3 regions of the Pseudomonas sp. GT1P32 genome follow, and region 1 is predicted to be linked to each of the others. Evidence: predicted binding sites of a transcription regulator. Region 1 holds the regulator's gene; each other region holds the start of a gene.
What was found. Region 1 encodes FliA, which starts transcription of late flagellar genes. Its sites were predicted from a motif close to CTAAAGTTTNNNNNNNNNNNGCCGNTAA; they were not measured.
Positions count from the first base shown of each region.

Region 2: a site for FliA is predicted at 2,759-2,786, ahead of ACYZUC_RS27245 (methyl-accepting chemotaxis protein). Genes of this name have one in related genera too.
Region 3: a site for FliA is predicted at 2,431-2,458, ahead of ACYZUC_RS24605 (methyl-accepting chemotaxis protein). Genes of this name have one in related genera too.

Region 1 is NZ_CM142704.1:2,625,317-2,631,115, forward strand. Features, by position in the region: gene ACYZUC_RS12030 (chemotaxis protein CheA) at 1-1,433, opposite strand, end outside; gene ACYZUC_RS12035 (protein phosphatase CheZ) at 1,487-2,275, opposite strand; gene ACYZUC_RS12040 (chemotaxis response regulator CheY) at 2,298-2,669, opposite strand; gene fliA (RNA polymerase sigma factor FliA) at 2,837-3,577, opposite strand; gene fleN (flagellar synthesis regulator FleN) at 3,574-4,404, opposite strand; gene flhF (flagellar biosynthesis protein FlhF) at 4,521-5,799, opposite strand, start outside.
Region 2 is NZ_CM142704.1:5,945,192-5,950,990, reverse strand. Features, by position in the region: gene ACYZUC_RS27255 (PepSY domain-containing protein) at 25-333, shown strand; gene ACYZUC_RS27250 (hypothetical protein) at 393-824, opposite strand; gene ACYZUC_RS27245 (methyl-accepting chemotaxis protein) at 936-2,561, opposite strand; gene ACYZUC_RS27240 (transporter) at 2,922-3,944, shown strand; gene ACYZUC_RS27235 (inorganic phosphate transporter) at 4,174-5,787, shown strand.
Region 3 is NZ_CM142704.1:5,362,776-5,368,574, forward strand. Features, by position in the region: gene clpB (ATP-dependent chaperone ClpB) at 1-1,652, shown strand, start outside; tRNA gene ACYZUC_RS24585 (tRNA-Asn) at 1,953-2,028, shown strand; tRNA gene ACYZUC_RS24590 (tRNA-Pro) at 2,038-2,114, shown strand; tRNA gene ACYZUC_RS24595 (tRNA-Lys) at 2,120-2,195, shown strand; tRNA gene ACYZUC_RS24600 (tRNA-Pro) at 2,291-2,367, shown strand; gene ACYZUC_RS24605 (methyl-accepting chemotaxis protein) at 2,520-4,145, shown strand; gene ACYZUC_RS24610 (HvfA family oxazolone/thioamide-modified RiPP metallophore) at 4,207-4,605, opposite strand; gene ACYZUC_RS24615 (NAD(P)/FAD-dependent oxidoreductase) at 4,952-5,799, opposite strand, start outside.

The DNA.
Region 1 (5,799 bases):
TCGGCCAGGGCCTCGACAAGGTTTTTGTCGAGGTCGGTTTCTTCGCCGACCAACTCCAGGTTGATCTCTTTCTTGAGCTGGCGAGCCAGGTCGCGAACCAGGCGCGGGAAGCGCCCGAAGACTTTCTTGATCGGTTGCATCCGGGTCTTCATGACCGCGGTTTGCAGGTCGGCCGTGACCACGTCGAGGTTCGACACGGCTTTGGACATGGCTTCATCGGCGCTATTGGCACCCAGGCGAACCAGGCGGTTACGCACCAGTACCAACTCGCCGACCATGTTCATGATTTCGTCGAGACGCGCGGTGTCGACCCGCACGGTGGTCTCGGCTTCGCTGGCCGGTTTTTCCGCAGGCGGCGCGGCAGCGGCGCGGGCAGGCGCCGGTGCAGCAGCGGCGGCGGCAGGTTTCGGTGCAGCGGCGGCAGCAGGCTTCGCTGCTTCGGCTTTTGGCTCGGGCGCCTTGGCGACAGGTGCCGGGGCCTTGGCGACGGGCGTTGCTACCGAGGAGGCGGCGGAACCGGTGCCGACTTCAGTGAACTTGCCTTTGCCATGCAATTCGTCGAGCAGCGATTCGAACTCGTGATCCGAGATCAGATCACCGCCAGCCGCTGCTGCGGTTGGCACAGCCGGGGTCGGTACCGAGGCAATGGCCGATTCCAGCGCGTCGACCGCAAAGTTGCCCTTGCCGTGCAGCTGATCGAGCAGTGCTTCGAACTCATCGTCGGTAATGTCGGAACTGTCACCTGGCGCTTTCGGCGCAGCCGGTGCGGCAGGCGCAGCGGGTGTTGCCACCGCGTCGACGGCGAACTGGCCTTTGCCGTGCAACTGATCGAGCAATGACTCGAACTCGGCATCGGTGATTTCATCGCTGGTCGCGGCATCGCCGGCCGGCAGCGGAACAGCGGCCGGGGCCTCAGCCTGAGCCTTGACGGCGTTCAGCGAGTCCAGCAGTTGTTCGAATTCGTTATCGGTGATGTCGCCTGATTCGGCTTCGGCAGCCGGTTCTTCCACCACTTCAGCCACAGGTGCGGCTTGATCGGCGGTTTGCGGCTCGGCCAGACGGGCCAGGGCGGCAAGCAATTCAGGCGTGGCGGCCGTTATCGGGCCGCGCTCGCGGACTTCGCTGAACATGCTGTTCACCGCGTCCAGCGCTTCGAGAACCACGTCCATCAATTCCGAGTCGACGCGACGTTCACCCTTGCGCAGGATGTCAAACACGTTCTCGGCGATGTGACAGCACTCCACCAGCTCGTTGAGCTGGAGGAAGCCGGCGCCCCCTTTTACAGTGTGAAAACCGCGAAAAATTGCATTGAGCAAGTCCGCATCATCCGGTCGGCTTTCAAGCTCGACCAGCTGTTCGGACAGTTGCTCTAGAATCTCGCCGGCCTCAACCAGGAAATCCTGAAGGATCTCTTCATCGGCGCCGAAGCTCATTAAGGGGGTGCTCCTAAGGTCTAAAAACCTAAAAAACCTAAAATGCTAAAACTCTAGAATCCCAGGCTGGATAACAAATCGTCCACATCGTCCTGACCGGACACAACATCTTCTCTTTTATCGGCATGAATCTGCGGACCTTCACCCTGAGAGAGATGTTTTTGCGGATCTTTTTCTGCAAGCATCGCTTCACGGTCATGTTCGATGCCCGCAAAGCGGTCCACCTGACTGGCCATAAGCACGAGCTTGAGCAGGTTGCTTTCAACTTCGGTGACCAATTGGGTCACACGCTTGATCACTTGACCGGTGAGGTCCTGATAATCCTGAGCGAGCAGAATGTCGTTGAGGTTGCTCGACACCGCACGGTTGTCCACGCTGCTGCGTGTCAGGAAACCATCGACACGCCGTGCCAGTTCACGAAACTCCTCAGCCCCGACTTCGCGACGCATGAACCGCCCCCAGTCCGTGCTCAGCGCCTGAGCTTCATCGCTCAGGCTGTTGACCAGCGGCGTGGAGTTTTCGACCAGATCCATGGTGCGGTTGGCTGCGGCCTCTGTCAGCTTGACAACGTAACCCAGACGCTCGGTGGCATCTGTGATCTGGGACACTTCCTCGGCTTGCGGCATGTGCGGGTCAATCTGAAAATTGACGATCGCACTGTGCAGCTCGCGGGTGAGCTTGCCCACTTCCTGATACAGGCCGCGGTCACGGGTCTGGTTGAGCTCATGGATCAGTTGCACAGCGTCGCCGAACTTGCCTTTTTCAAGGCTTTCGACCAGTTCGACCGCGTGTTTTTTCAGGGTCGATTCAAAATCGCCCTGTGAAGATTCGTTTTGGTCCATAGCTTCCCCGTGGCGCAGTTTCTCAACCGATGCGTTCGAAAATCTTCTCGATTTTTTCTTTCAACGCCTGGGCCGTGAAGGGTTTGACCACATAGCCGTTTACGCCGGCCTGGGCCGCTTCAATGATCTGCTCGCGCTTGGCTTCAGCGGTCACCATCAGCACCGGCAGGTGCTTGAGCTTTTCATCGGCGCGCACGTGGCGCAGCAGATCGATACCGGTCATGCCAGGCATGTTCCAGTCTGTTACCAGAAAGTCGATGCTTCCGCTGTTGAGAACCGGAATGGCAGTAATGCCATCGTCGGCCTCGACCGTGTTGGTGAACCCAAGGTCACGCAACAGGTTTTTTATGATCCGCCGCATCGTTGAGAAGTCATCAACGATGAGGATTTTCATGTTCTTGTCCAATTCGACCTCCAAGCAGACTTAAACGCGCCCAGCACCTGGACGCGCCATTTCAATCAATCCGGCAAAGCACTCAATGACTGTCTGGAGCACAACAGATCGAGACCGGTGCAGTTCAACACCACACCAGCCAAGTTCGCAGTGTCCCCACACTGCCTTCAGCGCGCTCGCCACTCCCCCAAACGCCCCCGCAAACGGGCCGCGCACTGGCTGTGTAACTGGCTGACCCGAGATTCGCTGACCCCCAGGACCTCACCGATTTCCTTGAGATTCAACTCTTCGTCGTAGTACAGCGCCAACACCAGTCGCTCACGCTCCGGCAAATTGGCAATCGCGTCCGCCAGCGCTGCCTGGAAGCGTTCATCTTCCAGATCGCGCGACGGCTCGAGATGAGCACTCGCGCCATCCTCATGCAGCCCTTCGTGTTCGCCGTCCTGCAACAGGTCGTCGAAACTGAACAAGCGGCTGCCCAGGGTGTCGTTCAAAATCCCGTAGTAATCGTCGAGACTCAATTGGAGTTCGGCCGCAACTTCGTGATCTTTAGCGTCACGGCCGGTTTTAGCTTCAATCGAGCGAATTGCGTCGCTGACCATGCGGGTATTGCGGTGGACCGAACGTGGCGCCCAGTCCCCTTTGCGCACTTCATCAAGCATGGCGCCGCGGATCCGGATGCCCGCGTACGTCTCGAAACTCGCGCCTTTGCTGGCGTCATATTTGGTGGATACTTCAAGCAGGCCGATCATCCCGGCCTGGATCAGGTCTTCGACCTGGACACTGGCTGGCAGTCGCGCCAGCAGGTGGTAAGCAATGCGTTTGACCAGTGGCGCGTAACGCTCGATCAGCTCGTACTGCGCGTCACGCGCCGACTTCTTGTAGAGGTTGTAACCGCTGGCTGTCATAGCACGGGTCCTGCCGTTTGTTGCACGAGGCGCTCGACGAAAAACTCCAGGTGCCCGCGCGGGTTGGCAGGCAGCGGCCAGGTATCGACTTTTTGTGCGATGGCCTTGAAAGCCAGGGAGCACTTGGAACGAGGGAAGGCTTCATAGACCGCGCGCTGTTTCTGCACAGCCTTGCGCACGCTTTCGTCGTACGGCACCGCACCGACGTATTGTAAGGCGACGTCGAGGAAGCGGTCCGTGACCTTGGTCAACTTGGCGAACAGGTTGCGGCCTTCCTGCGGGCTCTGGGCCATGTTGGCCAGGACGCGGAAGCGGTTCATGCCGTAGTCGCGGTTGAGCAGTTTGATCAGGGCGTAGGCATCCGTGATCGAAGTCGGCTCGTCGCAGACCACCAGCAAGACTTCTTGCGCGGCGCGAACAAAACTGACTACCGAGTCACCAATACCCGCAGCGGTGTCGATCACGAGCACGTCGAGGTTGTCGCCGATATCGCTGAACGCCTGGATCAGGCCGGCATGCTGGGCCGGACTCAGATGAACCATGCTTTGAGTGCCGGACGCGGCCGGGACGATGCGGATGCCGCCTGGCCCCTGCAACAACACGTCGCGCAGCTCACAGCGGCCTTCGATGACGTCGGCCAGGGTACGTTTGGGTGTCAGTCCCAGCAGGACGTCGACATTCGCCAGCCCCAGATCGGCGTCCAGCAGCATGACGCGCCGGCCGAGCTCAGCTAGAGCCAGGGACAAGTTCACTGACACGTTAGTCTTCCCGACGCCACCTTTGCCGCCGGTCACCGCGATCACCTGTACGGGATGCATGCTGCCCATGTTATTTCTTTACCTTGTCTTGCATAGACGGAGGCCACATTACTGGCTGCGCGTTCATCAACTGAACAATGCATGGCAGACCATCGATGTAGGTACAAAAACTGTTCATTAATACCTCAGCCAACCTGCTTGGTCGGGCTGTGATAAATATCAGCGAACATGTCAGCCATGGCTTCTTCGCTGGGTTCTTCCTGCATTTGCACGCTGACGGCGCGACTGACCAACTGATGACGACGCGGCAGATGCAGATCATCCGGAATACGCGGTCCATCAGTCAGGTAAGCCACCGGCAATTCATGACTGATCGCCAGGCTCAACACCTCGCCCAGGCTTGCCGTCTCATCCAGTTTAGTCAGGATGCAGCCAGCGAGCCCGCAGCGCTTGTAACTGTGATAAGCGGCGGTTAGAACCTGTTTCTGGCTGGTGGTTGCCAGAACCAGATAATTTTTTGATTTGATGCCGCGACCGGCCAGGCTTTCGAGCTGCATGCGCAATGCCGGATCGCTGGCCTGAAGGCCCGCGGTATCGATCAGCACCACGCGCTTGCGCAACAATGGATCCAGCGCCTGCACCAGGGACTGGCCCGGATCGACGTGCGTCACCGACACATTGAGGATCCGGCCGAGGGTCTTGAGTTGCTCCTGAGCACCGATGCGGTAGCTGTCCATGCTCACCAGCGCGATGTTCTGCGCGCCGTACTTGAGCACGTAACGGGCCGCGAGCTTGGCCAGGGTGGTGGTCTTGCCCATGCCGGCGGGGCCGACCATGGCAATCACGCCGCCTTCTTCCAGTGGCTCGACTTCCGGTGTGGCGATCATCCGCGCCAGGTGCGCCAGCAACATGCGCCAGGCCTGACGAGGCTCATCAATGTCGGTAATCAGTTCCAGCAGATCGCGGGACAACGGACCGGACAAACCGATGCGTTGCAAGCGGCGCCAAAGGTTGGCCTGGGCCGGGCGGCTGCCTTGCAACTGATTCCAGGCCAGCGAACCGAGTTGTACTTCCATCAGTTCGCGCAGGCTGTTGAGTTCGAAACGCATCGAGTCGAAGGCACGCGGATCAACACCGGTCGAGGCAGGCGCGGGGGCCGGTGCCGGACGACGAGGTTCAGCGTAGGTCGGCTCGATCAGCGGCTCGGCGGCGGTCAACGGCAGGCCGGCGAACAACTGGCGATTGGTGGACTTGTCGCTCTCGCCATCGCTGCGCAGGCTCAGTTCGGCCTGGGCGGTGACGATCCGCGACTGGGTCTTGCGCAGCTCATCCTCGAGTTCCATGTTCGGAACACGCGGGGCCAGCGCCGACAGTTTGTAATCCAGAGCGGCCGTCAGCTCGACACCACCGGCGATCCGGCGGTTGCCAATGATGGCGGCATCAGCGCCCAGCTCATCACGAACC
Region 2 (5,799 bases), 3.3 Mb from region 1:
AGATCACCCCAAGGAAAGAACCTCATGAAGACTTTGACTGCCCTGTTCACCGCTGCCGCCCTGACCCTCACTGCTGGCCTGGCCCAGGCGGCTGATGTTCCTGTCGATCAGATCCCACAGCTGGTCAAAGACGGCAAGATCAAGCCGCTGGAAGAGCTGAACCAGATCGTTCTGAAGTTGCACCCGGGCGCCACGATCACTGACAGCGACCTCGACAAACACTCCAACATCTACGAGTACGAAGTTGAACTGCGTGATGCCAAAAACATTGAGTGGGACGTGGACTTGAACGCCGCCACTGGCGAAGTCCTGAAGAACAAACAAGACACCTGATACGCGCATAGAAAAAGCCGCACGATTTTCGGATCGTGCGGCTTTTTTGTGTTTTCGAATCAGGCCGACGTACTGACCATCGATCCCGCAGTGCTGCTGCCTTCTTCCTGCAACGCCGCCAACAACGCCGCCGTTGCGGTCTGCAACGAACCGGAGGTCGTCGCAATCTGCGACTGAGCCGCCGCCACATCGGCGGCCTTGGCGTCTGCACTTTCCTGTTTGGCCTGGGCCGCTTGCAGTTGTTGCTGTTGTTCCTGCAATTGCTTTTGCAGCTCGGCGATCTGCTTGCGCAGGGCTTTCACCGAATCCGATTCTTCGCTGCTGCTGGAGCTGCCGCCACTCGCCGCCGGTGCGCCGTCGGCGGACACCTTGGTGGTGTCGCTGGACGCCTCGGCGCTGGCGGTGACAGACGTGTCGTCAGTGCTTGCTGTGGCTTTGGCCGAAGCAGTGGCGACGGGCTGGATGATCGAAACAGACGAGATGTTAACCATGGCGTTTTCCATTGAGGTGATGGGTATACGCTCATCATCGACATCGGGTCAGCGGACTTGAGATCGACTGTGTACCCACTCGGTAAGCAAGCCGGTACACAGCCATTTCCCTTACGCGCTCAAGCGCGCCGTCACCTCGTTCAACTGCCCCGACAACCCGTGCAGGTTGTGGCTGGCCGCTTCAGTGCGCTGCACGTTGTCGAGGTTGGTACTGGCGATGCTGGTGATCTCGGTAAGGTTGCGCGAGATGTCTTCGGCGACCGAGGTCTGCTCTTCGGCGGCGGTGGCGATCTGGCGGTTCATGTCGCGAATCGCTTCCACGGCATGCGTGATGCGCTCCAGCATGGCGCCGGCCTCAGTCACTTGCTGAACGCTTTCTTCGCTGCGCGACTGGCCGCTTTCTATCGCCTGGGCCGCGTCCACCGCACCGGTTTGCACGGTCTGGATGATCTGGTTGATCTCGATGATCGACGCCGCCGTGCGCTGCGCGAGGCTGCGCACTTCATCGGCCACCACGGCAAAACCGCGGCCCGCCTCACCGGCACGCGCCGCCTCGATTGCCGCGTTGAGTGCCAGCAGGTTGGTTTGCTCGGCGATGCCGCGAATCACTTCCAGCACCTTGCCGATGCGTCCGCTGTCGGTTTCCAGTTGGCGGATGACCGTGGCGGTGTTGGCGATTTCGCCGCGCATGCGTGTGATGGTGTGGATGGTGCCCTGCATGACTTTTTCGCCCTGCTGGGCGGACTGGTCGGCATCGTCGGCGGCACGTGCCGCATCGGCGGCGTGGCGCGCGACTTCTTGCGCGGTGGCAGACATTTCGTTCATCGCCGTGGCCACTTGGTCGGTGCGGTTGAACTGCTCGTTGGTGCCACTGGCCATGAGGCTGGCAATCGAATTCAGCTCACCGCTCGCGCTGTCCAGATCCTTGGCACTGACCTGCAAACGGCTGAAGGTTTCAGCGAGAAAATCACGCAAAGTGTTGGCCGCCACCGCTAACTTGCCCAGCTCGTCCTGACGGGTGCTGGCCACGCGTTCGGCAAACTTGCCCTGGCTAAGTTGCGCCACGTAGTCGATCAATTTGCGGATCGGTTCGACCAGGTTGCGGTTGACCAGCCACAGGCTCAACAGCCCGATCAACAAGCCCGAAGCGAGCATCACAATGATGCCCAACAACACGGTGCGATCGGCGCTGGCGCTGATCAGCTTCGACTGCTCGACGCCCTGTTTGCGCAGTTCGCTGACCAGTTCGCTCATCTGGTCGCTGGCTGCACGGTCGACACCTTTGACTGCGGTGTCGCCCGCCGTTGGATCGGCACCGGCCGCCACGTAAGCATCGCGACCTTTCTGGTATGCCGCGCCCAACTGACGATGCTCGTCACGCAGGCGTTCGATGCGGGTCTTGAGTTGCGGCTCGATGCCCTTCTGCCCGGCCAGTTCGCCGAGGATGCCCTGCACCTCGCGCTGACGGTCTTCGAATTGCTTCCAGTATTTGTCCAGGTCTGCCGGCTGCTTGCCGCGCAGCAGGACGTTTTTCCATTCCTGCACCTGCACCTTGAATTGAAGGTTGGCTTCATCGATCAATTGAGAGGTGTGCAGCGGGCCGTCAATGAGATTCGCGTAGCTTTGAACGCCATTCGACAGAAAGTGAAAACAGGCCAGGGCGATCAACAGCATCGCAAACAGGCTGCCGCTCAACAGGGCGAGAATTTGCGCTCTCAAGGACTTTTGCAAAGACATCGGAAGGTACTCGTGACAGGAATGAGGCACGCCTTGGGGTGGCGTGAAAGTAATCCGGACATTCCCTGTCTACAGCGTCGAACGCATGCTCTTTGTAGGAGCCGGCTTGCTGCGGGCGGCGTTCCGACGATAGCGTCCGGCCAGTCGGGAAATAGGTCGACTGCCCAGACGCTATCGCCAGCAAGCCGGCTCCTACGAGATCGGCGTGTCAGGGCCGTTCTTGAGCGGTTCCGACAGCCGGTAGAAGGCACTTGGCCAGCTCCACGAAGCTGTCACAAAACTGTCAAGACGCCTTGCGATGATGCGGCTCAAGTGAACCTGTGAAACCCGCGACAGGCCGCCTCCTCACAGCGAGACCTCATGAACCACAGCATCGACCAAAGCCATCGCGACCCGGACCTGTTCGGTCTGCTGTACGGTTTCAGTTTTCGTCCCGGCGAACGCGGTCGGGAAATCGATTCGGCCATGGCGCTGCGGTCCCTGCAACAATCGGACGACAGCGACGAATTTCTCTGGCTGCACCTGAACCTCGCTCACGCCGCGTGCGAGCGCTGGATGAAAAGTCATCTGGAATTGCCCGACGAGTTTTTCGAAGCCTTGCATGAAGGCTCGCGTTCGACGCGCATCGAGCATGTCGATTCGGCATTGCTGGCGGTGGTCAACGACGTGGTGTTCAACCTCAGCAGCATGGTCTCCTCGGATGTGTCGACGCTGTGGGTGTGTGCGCGCAGTCGGCTGATCATCAGCGCGCGCCTGCAACCGCTGCACTCGGTGGACAAGTTGCGTTCCTCGGTGAAAGCCGGTGAGCGTTTTCGCTCGCCGCTGGAATTGCTCGTGCATTTGCTGCGCGACCAGGGCGAAGTGCTGACGCAGATCGTGCGCAAGACCAGCCTCAGCGTCGATCAGATCGAAGATGAATTGCTGTCCTCGCGGCTGTCGACCAACCGCGCGGAGCTGGGCGCCAATCGCCGGGTGCTGGTGCGCTTGCAACGGCTGCTGGCGCTGGAGCCGGGCTCGTTGCTGCGCCTGCTCAATCGCCCGCCGCAATGGTTGCAGAAGGAAGACGTAAAGGAGTTGCGCAAATCCACCGAGGAATTTGCGCTGATCATCAACGACCTCACGGCGCTGGGTGAGCGGATCAAGCTGTTGCAGGAAGAGATTGCCGCCAACCTCAACGAGCAAAGCAACCGCACGCTGTTTACCTTGACCGTGGTCACGGTGCTGGCGTTGCCGATCAACATCATTGCCGGTTTTTTTGGCATGAACGTGGGGGGCGTGCCGCTATCGCAGGACCCTGAGGGGTTCTGGATCCTGGTGGCCTTGGTCGCGACGTTTACGGTGATTGCAGGGCGTTGGGCATTCAAAAAACGCGAGGATTATTAAGCAACCACCACCCCCTGTAGGAGCGAGGCTTGCCCGCGAATGGAACACCTCGGTTTAACTGAATGACCGCGTTATCGTTCTTCGCGGGCAAGCCTCGCTCCTACAGGGGACGGTGTGTGTTCGGATCGGTGGTATCAGCAAAAACCCCAAACACTGACCCAACGCAGCCTCCCTGTAATATTTAGCAACGATCATGACCGACACACTTCCCTCCTCAGGATTGTCCGTCATGGCTACTCCTTCCTACACCGCCGCCCAGGCGCCCGCCAGCAGCGCCAGACCGCAGCTCGACAAGAAACCCGGCCTGTTCACCCTGGTGATTTTCTTCGGCGTGCTGGCCAGTGGACTGTTGTTCACCGCGTACAGCCTGATGCACGACATGAGCGAACTCGGCACGGTGGTCACCACCTGGACGCCGTTTCTGTTGCTGGGCGTGGCGCTGCTGATCGCGCTGGGCTTTGAGTTCGTCAACGGTTTCCACGACACCGCCAACGCGGTGGCCACGGTGATTTACACCAACTCGATGCCGCCGAATTTCGCGGTGGCCTGGTCCGGGTTCTTCAACTTCCTGGGGGTGTTGCTGTCCAGCGGCGCGGTGGCGTTCGGCATCATCGCCCTGCTGCCGGTGGAACTGATTCTGCAAGTCGGTTCGTCCGCCGGGTTCGCGATGATTTTCGCCCTGTTGATCGCCGCGATTCTGTGGAACCTCGGCACCTGGTGGCTGGGCTTGCCGGCGTCGTCGTCGCACACGCTGATCGGTTCGATCATTGGTGTCGGCGTGGCCAATGCCCTGATGCATGGCCGCGATGGCACCAGCGGCGTGGACTGGGCGCAAGCCACCAAGATCGGTTACGCGCTGCTGCTCTCACCGCTGGTCGGCTTTGGTTTTGCCGCGCTGTTGCTGCTGGCCTTGCGCGCCTTCGTCAAGAATCGCGCGTTGTACAAGGCGCCAGAAGGCAACACGCCACCACCGTGGTGGATTCGCGGCATGCTGATCGTGACCTGCACCGGCGTGTCGTTTGCCCACGGTTCCAACGACGGCCAGAAAGGCATGGGCCTGATCATGCTGATTCTGGTCGGCACGCTGCCAATGGCTTATGCGCTGAACCGCACCATGCCGGCCGATCAGGCTTTGCAGTTCGCCGCCGTCGCCGAAGTCACCCAGCAAGCGCTGGTGAAAAATTCGCCGCTGCCGGCACCGGCCGACCCGCGTGCGGTGTTGTCCGACTACGTGCGCAGCAAGGAAGCCACGCCGCAACTTATCCCGGCCCTCGCCGCGCTCACCGGCCGTATCGGCGCCGAGGTCAAGGGTTACGGCTCGTTGTCCAAAGTGCCCGCCGAAGCCGTGGGGAACGTGCGTAACGACATGTACCTGACCAGCGAAACCATTCGCCTGATGGACAAGAACAAGGTCGGCAACTTCGACGCCGACACCAGCGGCAAGCTGCAACTGTTCAAGCAGCAGATCGACAACTCGACGCGGTTTATCCCGTTGTGGGTGAAGATCGCGGTGGCGATTGCGCTGGGCCTGGGCACCATGGTCGGCTGGAAACGCATCGTGGTGACCGTCGGCGAAAAGATCGGCAAGACCCACCTGACCTACGCGCAAGGCGCCTCGGCTGAAACCGTGGCCATGCTGACCATCGGCGCGGCGGACATGTTCGGATTGCCGGTGTCGACCACCCACGTGTTGTCTTCAGGGGTGGCCGGGACCATGGTCGCCAACGGTGGCGGCTTGCAGATGAAGACCATCCGCAATCTGCTGATGGCGTGGGTGTTGACCTTGCCGGCGGCGATTCTATTGTCGGGCAGTTTGTACTGGTTGTTCACCCAGATTTTCTAGCGTCAACACAAC
Region 3 (5,799 bases), 2.7 Mb from region 1:
GTGGCGAGTTGCACTGCGTCGGCGCGACCACGCTCAACGAGTACCGTCAATATATAGAGAAGGACGCGGCCCTCGAGCGGCGCTTCCAGAAAGTGTTGGTGGACGAACCGAGCGAAGAAGACACCATCGCCATTCTGCGTGGCCTGAAAGAGCGTTATGAAGTTCACCACAAAGTGGCGATCACCGACGGCGCGATCATCGCCGCGGCCAAACTGAGTCATCGCTACATTACCGATCGTCAGTTGCCGGACAAGGCCATCGACCTGATCGACGAAGCCGCCAGCCGCATCCGCATGGAGATCGACTCCAAGCCGGAAGTGCTGGACCGTCTTGAGCGTCGTCTGATTCAGCTGAAGGTGGAATCCCAGGCGCTGAAGAAAGAGAGCGATGAAGCGGCGATCAAGCGTCTGGAAAAACTCCAGGAAGAAATCGTTCGTCATGAGCGTGAGTATTCGGACCTCGAAGAAATCTGGAACTCGGAAAAAGCCGAAGTCCAGGGTTCTGCGCAGATCCAGCAGAAAATCGAACAATCCCGCCAGGAACTGGAAGCCGCCCGCCGTAAAGGCGACCTGAACCGCATGGCCGAGCTGCAATACGGGGTGATCCCGGATCTGGAGCGCAGCCTGCAAATGGTCGACCAGCATGGCAAAAGCGAAAACCAGTTGCTGCGCAGCAAGGTGACCGAGGAAGAAATCGCCGAAGTCGTCTCGAAGTGGACCGGCATCCCCGTGTCGAAAATGCTCGAAGGCGAGCGCGACAAGCTGATGAAGATGGAAGGCCTGTTGCATCAGCGCGTGATCGGTCAGGACGAAGCGGTGATCGCGGTTTCCAACGCGGTGCGTCGTTCGCGGGCCGGTTTGTCCGACCCGAATCGTCCGAGCGGTTCGTTCATGTTCCTCGGCCCGACCGGTGTCGGTAAAACCGAGTTGTGCAAGGCGTTGGCCGAGTTCCTCTTTGATACCGAAGAGGCGATGGTGCGGATCGACATGTCCGAGTTCATGGAGAAACATTCCGTGGCCCGGTTGATCGGTGCGCCACCAGGCTACGTAGGGTATGAAGAGGGCGGTTACCTGACCGAGGCGGTGCGTCGCAAGCCTTATTCGGTGATCCTGCTGGATGAGGTCGAGAAGGCCCACCCGGATGTGTTCAACATCTTGCTGCAAGTGCTGGAAGATGGCCGCCTGACCGACAGCCATGGCCGCACGGTGGATTTCAAGAACACCGTGATCGTCATGACCTCCAACCTGGGCTCGGTACAGATCCAGGAACTGGTCGGTGATCGTGAGGCTCAGCGCGCAGCGGTGATGGATGCGATTTCCACGCACTTCCGGCCGGAGTTCATCAACCGGGTCGACGAAGTGGTGATCTTCGAACCATTGGCGCGGGATCAGATTGCGGGCATTACCGAGATCCAGTTGGGTCGTCTGCGCAGTCGCCTGACTGAGCGCGAACTGAAACTGGAGCTCAGCCCTGAGGCCATGGACAAGCTGATCGCGGTTGGCTACGACCCGGTGTACGGCGCACGGCCACTGAAACGTGCGATTCAGCGCTGGATCGAAAACCCGCTGGCGCAGCTGATTTTGTCGGGTCGTTTCATGCCCGGCGATACCGCCAAGGGTGTGGTGGAAAACGACGAAATCGTCTTCGCCTGATCCGCGTTAGCAACAAAACTGAAGAGGCCTCGCGTTGCGAGGCCTTTTTTTCGTCAGGTTGTTGAACTCAAAGGAAAAGGCTTGTAAAGTGCGCCCCGCAGTAAGTCACCCGGAAGGGTTTCTGCTCCCCAAGCAGGAATCTGAAATAAGTTGCAAATCATTAACTTGAATGCAATTTAGGGGGTTGACAGAGGTGCTTAAGATTGTAGAATAGCGCGCCTCAGACACACGAACGCAGCGATGCGAACGGGTCGAAGAGAACGCAGTAAAGCTTCACCGTTGTAAATTGAAATATGTAGTTCCGTGATAGCTCAGTCGGTAGAGCAAATGACTGTTAATCATTGGGTCCCAGGTTCGAGTCCTGGTCACGGAGCCAATTTCAAACCGGGGTATAGCGCAGTCCGGTAGCGCGCCTGCTTTGGGAGCAGGATGTCAGGAGTTCGAATCCCCTTACCCCGACCATTTTTGGGTCGTTAGCTCAGTTGGTAGAGCAGTTGGCTTTTAACCAATTGGTCGTAGGTTCGAATCCCACACGACCCACCATTTTTGAAACCAGTTAGCGCTGGAATCGAATCTTAAGATCAGAGGCCAAAAGCGCTGATCGAAGAAGGCGCCTTTAAAAGGTGCCTTTTTTTTACCGGGGTATAGCGCAGTCCGGTAGCGCGCCTGCTTTGGGAGCAGGATGTCAGGAGTTCGAATCCCCTTACCCCGACCATATTAAAAATCCTCGTATCGAAAGATACGGGGATTTTTTTTGCCTTTTAAAAAGCCGAATCCTTTCAAGTCATCGTACAACTAGCCGATAACGAGCTGTCGGGGCGCACTCGCGACCTCTCATTCAAGCCAACAACAAGAAAGGCACTCGTTATGTTTCTTCGTCAGCTGAATATTGCCCCTCGTGCTGCGCTGGGTTTTGCCTTGATTGCCGTGCTGGTGGCGTTGCTTGGAATATTTGCCCTGGGGCAGATGTCGAGCATTCGCGAGAGCGAGGTGGCGGTGGAGAAACAATGGCTGCCGAGCATCCGTGGTGGTGACGAGATCCGCGAACTGATGCTGCGCATCCGTACCATTTCCCTGCGCATGGCACTGGATCAAGACCCAAAGAACATTCCAACCTACCGCGGCCAGATGGACACCCGCGACAAGGAACTGAGCGAGAAGATTGCGGCTTACGACAAGTTGGTCGACACCGCTGAAGGTCAGGCCTTGTATGACCAGTTCAAAACCACCTTCGCCGCCTATCGCACCGGCATTGCCCAGTCGTTCACCCTGGCCGAGCAAGGTCGCCGTGACGAGCTGACCAAACTGCTGTTGATCGACATGAAAACCGTGGTCGATGGTTCCGGCAAGCAGCTCAATGACCTGGCGGAACTGTTCGCCAAACAGGTCGCCGTTGAAAGCCAGAAATCCGCAGCGCACTACGAAACCTCGCGGTCCATCGTCAGCCTGTTCATCGCGCTCGCGGCGTTGGCGACTGTCGGCCTGGCGATGTTGCTGACTCGCAGCATCGTCCGTCCGCTGAACGAAGCCTTGAGTGCGGCGGAAAGCGTGGCGCAGGGCGATTTGACCCGACCTATCGCGACCCATGGCAATGACGAAGTGAGCCGTTTGCTCAAGGCGCTGGCGACCATGCAGCAGAACCTGCGGGAAACCCTGCAAGCCATCAGTGGCTCGGCGACGCAACTGGCCACGGCGGCAGATGAGCTGAACGCCGTCACCCTCGACAGCACCCAGGGCCTGCAACAACAGAACAACGAGATTGAGCAAGCCGCCACGGCGGTCAACGAAATGACCTCCGCCGTCGAAGAAGTTGCGCGCAACGCAGTGTCGACTTCCGATGCCACTCGCCAGTCCAGCGAGTCGGCGCATCTGGGGCAGGAGCGGGTCAGCGAAACCGCGAGTGCCATCAGCGCCCTGGCCAATGATGTGCAGCACACCGGCGAGTTGGTGCAGTCGCTGGCCAATCAGTCTCAGGACATCGGTAAGGTGCTGGATGTGATTCGGGCCATTGCCGAGCAAACCAATCTGTTGGCGCTCAACGCTGCAATTGAAGCGGCGCGTGCGGGTGAAAGCGGGCGCGGTTTTGCGGTGGTGGCCGATGAAGTGCGTGCACTGGCGCATCGCACGCAGCAATCGACCCAGGAAATCGAACAAATGGTCCAGGGCATGCGCAGCGGCTCGAGCCTGGCGCTGGACTCGATGAATGCCAGCGCTTCCCGTGCCGCCAGTACGCTGGTGCTGGCCGAGCGGGCTGGCGACGCGTTGCAGACCATCACCGCCTCGGTCCACGAGATTCACGAGCGCAATCTGGTGATTGCCAGTGCCGCTGAAGAACAGGCCCAAGTGGCCCGGGAGGTGGATCGCAATCTGGTGAACATTCGTGATCTGTCGGTGCGTTCCGCTACCGGCGCGGATCAGACCAGTGCCTCCAGCCACGAGCTATCGAAACTGGCCAATGCGTTGCAGGGGATGGTGCAGCGTTTTCGGGTGTAAATGTGCCGGACATGAAAAAGCCGCGCTTTTCGAAGGAAAAGCGCGGCTTTTTTATTGAGACTTAGGCGCCGTCTTGATCTTTCAGGTGTTCGAACAGGCCTTTTGGCATTTTCTTGCCATTGGCTTCGTAGTTGGCTTTCACGTTATCGAACGCTTCTTGTTCGTCGATGAAACCGTCGTGGTTAGTGTCGATCTTGTCGAAGTTGGACTTCGGCGCGACTTTCAGGAATTCGGCGCGAGAGACCTTGCCGTCACCGTCGGTGTCGGTTTTTGCCATCGACGCATCGCCACACTTGCCTTCGCCGCATTTGCCTTCAGGGGTTTTCACCACCTGTTCGGCCGAGGCCAGCAGGTAGCCCTGGGTCAGAGGCTGCGCGGCGAAAACGGTGCCGGTCAACATCATGCCGCCAGCGAGGACAGCGCCGAGCAAACCGATAGTGTTCTTGGTGGTACGGGACATTTCAAATCTCCTGGGTTGCGCAACACAACCACTCGATAAAGGTTGCCACGTAAGTGCGGCGTTAGCCGAAGCGGGCGGGGTGCCTTGCTTGGATGTGGCCATTTAACGGGCGAGGTGTATCGCTACTGTGTCGCGCAAGGGGGGAGTTTGTAAGCGAAGGGGCAAAATCGTGGGGTGAGATACAGTGAGACACACAAGTGTTTTCAGGTTGGACCGAGGCGCCCCATTCGCGGGCAAGTCGGATCGCCGCACCGCTCGCTCCTACAAGGTCACCACCAACCTGTAGGAGCGAGCGGTGCGGCGATCCGACTTGCCCGCGAAGAGGCCCGAACGAGCGCCGAAGAACTTAGTGCAGCTTGAGTCGAGGCTCAGTCCCGCGACCAATCTTGCTGCCCAGCATCAACATCGCTGTGCGGAACGCGCCATACAGCGCCATCTGGTGCATGCGGTACAGCGACACATAAAACATCCGCGCCAGCCAACCCTCGAGCATCACGCTGCCGGTCAGGTTGCCCATCAAGTTACCCACAGCCGAAAAACGCGACAGCGAAATCAACGAGCCGTAGTCGGTGTACTTGTACACAGGCAAAGCCTTGCCCTCGATCCGCAGCTTCAGCGATTTGGCCAGCAACGACGCCTGCTGATGCGCAGCCTGGGCGCGCGGCGGCACATTGCGATCGGTGCCCGGTTGCGGGCAGGCCGCGCAGTCACCGAAGGCGAAGATGTTTTCGTCGCGGGTGGTTTGCAGGGTCGGCAGCACTTGCAGCTGGTTGATGCGGTTGGTTTCCAGACCGTCGATGTCCTTGAGGAAACCCGGCGCACGAATCCCGGCGGCCCAGACTTTCAGGCTGGCGTTGATCACTTTGCCGTCGGCGGTGATCAGGCTGTCTGCGGTCACTTCGCTAACGGCCGCGTTGGTCATGACATTGACCCCGAGTTTCTCCAGGGTTTTATGCACAGGCCCGCCGATCCGCTCCGGCAATGCTGGCAGCACCCGTGGACCGGCTTCGATCAAGGTGATGTGCATGTTCTCCGGTTTGATCCGGTCCAGACCGTAAGCCGCCAGTTCATGCGCGGCGTTGTGCAGTTCGGCGGCCAGCTCGACGCCTGTGGCGCCAGCGCCAACGATCGCGACGCTGATCTGCTGCACCACATCCGTCTGCCCGGCGTGCGCGCGCAAATAATGGTTGAGCA